Linked DNA regions of Streptomyces ficellus. Each later gene encodes a partner of the first gene's protein in a complex. Links are inferred from orthologs where the notes say so. Each region holds a gene or a part of one and is shown on either strand. Other genes may lie near its edges.

What was found. Proteins that work in one complex are often made in the same cells at the same time.
Region 2: the proteins of secY (region 1) and secA are in contact, whole or in part, in a crystal structure (PDB 3DIN), measured with the Thermotoga maritima proteins. The link is inferred for Streptomyces ficellus from one-to-one orthologs. Residues at the interface, in WP_004081795.1 of Thermotoga maritima: Glu108, Gly109, Glu110, Glu111, Ala236, Glu237, Arg238, Arg239, Ile240, Thr241, Ile242, Gln243, Tyr244, Ala245, Arg246, Arg247, Val248, Thr249, Gly250, Arg251, Arg252, Val253, Tyr254, Gly256, Ala257, Ser258, Thr259, Tyr260, Leu261, Pro262; in WP_004082002.1 of Thermotoga maritima: Glu261, Ala262, Arg263, Lys300, Ala301, Arg302, Thr303, Ile304, Ile305, Leu323, Tyr324, Asp325, Pro326, Val329, Ser330, Tyr333, Ile336, Lys340, Phe345, Val349, Glu363, Phe364, Tyr374, Ser375, Gly376, Gly377, Glu393, Ile395, Thr482, Ser483.

What each region holds. Positions count from the first base shown.
Region 1 is NZ_CP034279.1:2,958,428-2,961,760, reverse strand. The notes cover bases 242-3,180. They hold secY (preprotein translocase subunit SecY), read left to right. Parts: upstream 242-1,020; coding sequence 1,021-2,340; downstream 2,341-3,180. Other genes in these bases: map (type I methionyl aminopeptidase), read left to right, coding at 3,116-3,180; EIZ62_RS12780 (adenylate kinase), read left to right, coding at 2,340-2,999; rplO (50S ribosomal protein L15), read left to right, coding at 242-596. Outside these bases: rpmD (50S ribosomal protein L30), read left to right, coding at 1-139; more of rplO, read left to right, coding at 141-241; more of map, read left to right, coding at 3,181-3,333. UniProt on the Escherichia coli protein: The central subunit of the protein translocation channel SecYEG. Consists of two halves formed by TMs 1-5 and 6-10.
Region 2 is NZ_CP034279.1:4,511,217-4,514,869, forward strand. What follows is about bases 1-3,417. They hold secA (preprotein translocase subunit SecA), read left to right. Parts: upstream 1-397; coding sequence 398-3,217; downstream 3,218-3,417. Other genes in these bases: EIZ62_RS20195 (GNAT family N-acetyltransferase), read right to left, coding at 1-144; EIZ62_RS20205 (Rv3235 family protein), read right to left, coding at 3,287-3,417. Also shown: more of EIZ62_RS20205, read right to left, coding at 3,418-3,653. UniProt on the Escherichia coli protein: Required for protein export, interacts with the SecYEG preprotein conducting channel.

The DNA.
Region 1 (3,333 bases):
CAAGCAGAACCACCGCGACACCCTGCGTTCCCTGGGCCTCAAGCGCCTGGGTGACGTGGTCGTCAAGGAGGACCGCCCCGAGTTCCGCGGAATGGTGCACACCGTCCGCCACCTCGTGACGGTCGAGGAGGTCGACTGACATGGCGGAGCAGAACCCGCTGAAGGTCCACAACCTCCGTCCCGCCCCGGGCGCCAAGACCGCCAAGACCCGTGTGGGTCGTGGTGAGGCGTCGAAGGGTAAGACGGCCGGTCGTGGTACCAAGGGCACCAAGGCCCGTTACCAGGTTCCGGAGCGCTTCGAGGGTGGGCAGATGCCCCTCCACATGCGTCTCCCGAAGCTGAAGGGCTTCAAGAACCCGTTCCGCACCGAGTACCAGGTCGTGAACCTGGACAAGCTCGCGGCCCTGTACCCGCAGGGTGGCGAGGTCACCGTTGCCGACCTGGTCGACAAGGGTGCCGTGCGCAAGAACAGCCTCGTCAAGGTCCTGGGCCAGGGCGAGATCTCCGTGGCGCTGCAGGTGACGGTCGACGCCGTCTCCGGCTCCGCCAAGGAGAAGATCACCGCCGCCGGCGGCACCGTCACCGAGCTCGTCTGAGCCTCGTCCTGACGGACACCGAACGGCAGAGAGCCTGGCCGGCGCCCCTCGTGGGCGTCGGCCAGGCTCTTTTTCGCCATGTCCGCCCTCGTCGTCCGCGCCGTCGTCCGCCCGTCGTCCGTTCCGTCGCCGCACGGCGTCTTTCGGACATCTTCACGAAGGCGCCACACGGTCCGGCATCAACTGCGGCCCTCGGTCGTTGCCCTGGGTGGGGGACCGGGTGACCGGTCGCCAAGGAGGGATCGGCCTTACCCGTGGTTGACGTGCCTCAGCGACGTTTCACGCGGGCGTGACGGCCGGGTATGGTAGCCGCTGTTAGTGTCCCGGCAGTCTGCCCCCGTGGCGTAAGGCTGCCGTGTTTGTATCTACTCACTTACCAAACCGTCACCCTCACGCGCGTAACGCGGGGGTCGCAGGAGGCACCGTGCTCACCGCGTTCGCCCGGGCGTTCAAGACGCCCGACCTGCGCAAGAAGCTGCTCTTCACGCTGGGCATCATCGTGATCTACCGGCTCGGGGCCCACATCCCCGTCCCCGGTGTCGACTACCAGTCCGTCCAGCAGTGCGTGGACGAGGCCAGCAAGGGCGGCAACAGCCTGCTGGGCCTGGTGAACCTGTTCAGCGGCGGGGCGCTTCTGCAGATCACCATCTTCGCGCTCGGCATCATGCCGTACATCACGGCGAGCATCATCCTGCAGCTGCTGACCGTCGTCATCCCGCGTCTGGAAGCCCTCAAGAAGGAGGGCCAGGCGGGTACGGCCAAGATCACGCAGTACACGCGGTACCTGACGATCGCCCTCGCGATCCTCCAGGGCACCGGCCTCGTGGCGACCGCCCGCACCGGCGCGCTGTTCAGCGGCTGCACGGTGGCCGGCCAGGTCGTCCCGGACCGCTCGATCTTCGTCACCATCCTGATGGTCATCACCATGACCGCGGGCACCGCCGTCGTCATGTGGCTCGGTGAGCTCGTCACCGACCGCGGCATCGGCAACGGCATGTCGATCCTGATGTTCATCTCGATCGCCGCCGGCTTCCCGGGCGCCCTGTGGGCCATCAAGGTCAGCGGCAAGCTCGCGCAGGGCTGGATCGAGTTCGGCACGGTCATCCTGATCGGCTTCGTGATGGTGGCCCTGGTGGTCTTCGTCGAGCAGGCCCAGCGCCGCATCCCGGTGCAGTACGCGAAGCGCATGATCGGCCGCAGGTCCTACGGCGGTACGTCCACGTACATCCCGCTCAAGGTGAACCAGGCAGGTGTGATTCCTGTCATCTTCGCCTCGTCGCTGCTCTACATCCCGGCCCTGATCGCGCAGTTCTCCAGCGGCACCTCCGGCTGGAAGACCTGGATCGAAGCCCACTTCGTCAAGGGTGACCACCCCTACTACATCACCGTCTACTTCCTGTTGATCGTCTTCTTCGCCTTCTTCTATGTGGCGATCTCGTTCAACCCCGAGGAAGTCGCGGACAACATGAAGAAGTATGGTGGCTTCATCCCGGGTATCCGGGCTGGTCGACCTACTGCTGAGTACTTGAGCTACGTGCTCAACCGGATCACCTGGCCGGGCTCGCTGTATCTGGGTCTGATCGCTCTTGTGCCGACGATGGCGTTGGCAGGCTTCGGTGGCGCCAATGCCAACTTCCCGTTCGGCGGGACGAGCATCCTCATCATCGTGGGTGTGGGGCTGGAGACCGTGAAGCAGATCGAGAGCCAGCTCCAGCAGCGCAATTACGAAGGGTTCCTCCGCTGATGCGAATCGTCCTCGTCGGACCGCCCGGTGCGGGCAAGGGAACGCAGGCCGCGTTCCTTGCCAAGAACCTGTCGATCCCGCACATCTCCACGGGCGACCTGTTCCGAGCCAACATCAGCCAGGGCACGGAGCTGGGGCTGAAGGCCAAGTCCTACATGGACGCCGGCGAGCTGGTGCCCGACGAGGTCACCATCGGCATGGCCAAGGACCGCATGGAGCACCCGGACGCCGTGAACGGCTTCCTGCTGGACGGCTTCCCCCGGAACGTGTCGCAGGCCGAGGCGCTCGACGTCATGCTCCGGGCCGGGAACATGAAGCTCGACGCGGTGCTCGACCTGGAGGTCCCCGAGGACGAGGTCGTGAAGCGGATCGCCGGCCGCCGGCTGTGCCGCAACAACGACAAGCACGTCTTCCACGTGACCTACACCCCGCCGAAGACCGAGGGCGTCTGCGACGTGTGCGGCGGCGAGCTGTACCAGCGCGGTGACGACTCCGAGGAGACGGTCCGCAGGCGGCTCGAGGTCTACCACACGCAGACCGAGCCGATCATCGACTACTACAAGGCCCAGGGCCTGGTGGTCACCATCTCCGCGCTCGGCAAGGTCGACGAGGTGACCGGCCGCGCGATGGCGGCGCTGCGGGGCGAGCAGGCCGCGTAGTACCCCGCCGGCTTCCGTACGACGGCCGCGGTGCCCTTCGGGGCGCCGCGGCCGCTGTCGTACCGCCGTATCGTTGTGAGGTCACCCCGTACTCCCTTGGAAAGGCGTCAGCCGTCATGGTGCAGATCAAGACTCCCGAGCAGATCGCGAAGATGCGCGAGGCGGGGCTGGTCGTCGCCGCCATCCACGCGGCGACGCGCGAGGCCGCGGTGCCGGGCGCGACGACGAAGGACCTGGACGAGGTCGCGCGGAAGGTGATCGCCGACCACGGGGCGAAGTCGAACTTCCTGGGGTACGGCGGCTTCCCCGCCACGATCTGCACGTCGGTGAACGA
Region 2 (3,653 bases), 1.6 Mb from region 1 along the record:
CGCGTGCCGCCGCTCGTAGGGGGTGGGCACCGGTATCCAGCGCTGGATCTCCGGGTCCTGGCAGGCGGCGAGCACCTCTTCCGCGTCGGCCGGCGTGAAGGTGGTCAGGCGAAGGCGCTCGGTGGTGAGGGCGACGGGCTCCATGGACGGATTCTGCGGTGGCGGAGAGGGACGGGGCGAACACTTTTCGGGTTGGGCGGCACCTTCGGCGCGTCCCGCGCGTTCTCCTTGCGGGCGGCATGTCGGGGCGGCAGCCGGCCCGGGTGAGCGCGGACCTCCCGGCCCGGTGGCGTCCTCGCTTACGATGGCCGTTGCGGTGGGGCCCACCTGCCGTGCCCGTGCCAGTGTCCATGACAAGACCTAGTGCCAGGCCCGACCGGCAAGGAGACCAGCCTCAGTGTCCGTCTTCAACAAGCTCATGCGTGCAGGCGAAGGCAAGATCCTGCGCAAACTGCACCGCATCGCGGACCAGGTCAACTCCATCGAAGAGGACTTCGTCAACCTCTCCGACGCCGAGTTGCGGGCGCTCACCGAGGAGTACAAGCAGCGGTACGCCGACGGTGAGAGCCTCGACGACCTGATGCCCGAGGCGTTCGCCACGGTCCGCGAGGCCGCCAAGCGCGTGCTCGGCCAGCGCCACTACGACGTCCAGCTGATGGGCGGCGCCGCGCTGCACCTCGGTTACGTCGCCGAGATGAAGACCGGTGAGGGCAAGACCCTCGTCGGCACGCTCCCGGCGTACCTCAACGCGCTGTCCGGCAAGGGCGTGCACCTCATCACGGTCAACGACTACCTCGCCGAGCGCGACTCCGAGATGATGGGCCGCGTCCACAAGTTCCTCGGCCTGACGGTCGGCTGCATCCTGGCGAACATGTCGCCGGCGCAGCGCCGCGAGATGTACAACTGCGACATCACGTACGGCACGAACAACGAGTTCGGCTTCGACTACCTGCGCGACAACATGGCGTGGTCCAAGGACGAGCTCGTCCAGCGCGGCCACAACTTCGCCTGTGTCGACGAGGTCGACTCCATCCTGGTCGACGAGGCCCGTACGCCGCTGATCATCTCCGGCCCGGCCGACCAGGCCACCAAGTGGTACGGCGACTTCGCCAAGCTGGTCACCCGCCTCAAGAGGGGCGAGCCCGGAAACCCCCTCAAGGGCATCGAGGAGACCGGCGACTACGAGGTCGACGAGAAGAAGCGCACCGTCGCCATCCACGAGTCCGGTGTCGCCAAGGTCGAGGACTGGCTGGGCATCGACAACCTGTACGAGTCGGTGAACACCCCCCTCGTCGGGTACCTGAACAACGCCATCAAGGCCAAGGAACTGTTCAAGAAGGACAAGGACTACGTCGTCATCGACGGCGAAGTCATGATCGTCGACGAGCACACCGGCCGTATCCTCGCCGGCCGCCGCTACAACGAGGGCATGCACCAGGCGATCGAGGCGAAGGAAGGGGTGGACATCAAGGACGAGAACCAGACCCTCGCCACGATCACCCTCCAGAACTTCTTCCGTCTCTACGACAAGCTCTCCGGCATGACCGGTACGGCCATGACCGAGGCGGCCGAGTTCCACCAGATCTACAAGCTGGGCGTCGTCCCGATCCCGACGAACCGGCCGATGATCCGCAAGGACCAGTCGGACCTGATCTACCGCACCGAGGTCGCCAAGTTCGCCGCGGTGGTCGACGACATCGAGGAGAAGCACAAGAAGGGCCAGCCGATCCTCGTCGGTACGACCTCGGTCGAGAAGTCCGAGTACCTGTCGCAGCAGCTGTCCAAGCGCGGCATCCAGCACGAGGTGCTCAACGCCAAGCAGCACGACCGTGAGGCGTCGATCGTCGCCCAGGCCGGCCGCAAGGGCGCCGTCACCGTCGCGACCAACATGGCCGGCCGCGGTACCGACATCAAGCTCGGCGGCAACCCCGACGACCTCGCCGAGGCGGAGCTGCGCCAGCGCGGTCTCGACCCGGTCGAGCACGTGGAGGAGTGGGCCGCGGCCCTGCCCACGGCGCTGGAGAAGGCCGAACTCGCCGTCAAGGCCGAGTTCGAGGAGGTCAAGAGCCTCGGCGGGCTGTACGTCCTGGGCACGGAGCGGCACGAGTCGCGCCGTATCGACAACCAGCTGCGCGGTCGCTCCGGCCGTCAGGGCGACCCCGGCGAGTCGCGCTTCTACCTGTCGCTCGGCGACGACCTGATGCGGCTGTTCAAGGCGCAGATGGTCGAGCGCGTGATGGCGATGGCCAACGTCCCCGACGACGTGCCGATCGAGAACAAGATGGTCACGCGCGCGATCGCGTCCGCGCAGTCGCAGGTCGAGCAGCAGAACTTCGAGACCCGCAAGAACGTCCTGAAGTACGACGAGGTCCTCAACCGCCAGCGCGAGGTCATCTACGGCGAGCGCCGCCGCGTCCTGGAGGGCGAGGACCTGCACGAGCAGATCCAGCACTTCATGGACGACACGATCGACGCCTACATCGAGGCGGAGACCGTGGAGGGCTTCGCCGAGGAGTGGGACCTGGAGCGGCTGTGGGGCGCCTTCAAGCAGCTCTACCCCTGCAAGGTCACGATCGAGGAGCTGGAGGAGGCGGCCGGCGACCGGGCCGGTATCACCTCCGAGTTCATCGCGGAGTCCGTCAAGGACGACATCCACGAGCAGTACGACGCGCGCGAGAAGCAGCTCGGCTCCGACATCATGCGTGAGCTGGAGCGGCGCGTGGTCCTGTCGGTCCTGGACCGCAAGTGGCGCGAGCACCTCTACGAGATGGACTACCTCCAGGAGGGCATCGGCCTGCGCGCGATGGCGCAGAAGGACCCGCTGGTCGAGTACCAGCGCGAGGGCTTCGACATGTTCACCGCCATGATGGAGGGCATCAAGGAGGAGTCCGTCGGCTACCTGTTCAACCTGGAGGTCCAGGTCGAGCAGCAGGTCGAGGAGGTCCCGGTCCAGGACGCCGCCGCCCGGCCGTCGCTGGCCAAGGAGGACGCCGTGCCGGCGCAGGCGGGTGCCGGGCGTCCGGAGATCCGGGCCAAGGGCCTGGACGCGCCGCAGCGGCCCGACCGGCTGCACTTCTCCGCGCCGACCGTGGACGGTGAGGGCGGTGTCATCGAGGGCGACTTCGAGAACGGTGACGCGGGCCCGTCCGGTGCGGACGGCATGACGCGCGCCGAGCGGCGCAAGGCCCAGAAGGGCGGGCGTCGCCGCAAGAAGTGACGCCTCCTGACGAGAGGTGGCCCGGGGCCGGGCGCGCGACGGAACGTCGCGCGCCCGGCCCCGTCGGCGTCACAGGCGTTCGCCGCCGAGTTCCACGGCGGCGCAGCGCCACCTGCGGTCGGTGCCCTGCTCCAGGCGGAAGGCCATGGCCCGGACCTGGTCGCCCGCCCCGATGCTCGCGAACGCCTCGATCACACCCGGGCGCAGCGGGAAGCAGCCGCAGCGCCGGATGACGGGGCGTGCGCCGCGGGCGCGCAGGGGGGTGGTGGGGGCGAGGCCGATCAGCTGGTCGTACGCCTCGCCGACGGTCTGGCCGAGCATCCAGTGGACCGGGCGCTCCCCGCTGAGGACGGCGAGCAGCCGTTCCGCGAAGACGATGTGGGGCGGGAGCGGGCGCCGGACGGGTGTCGGCGCGCCCGCCGGCCGGGCCGCGGAG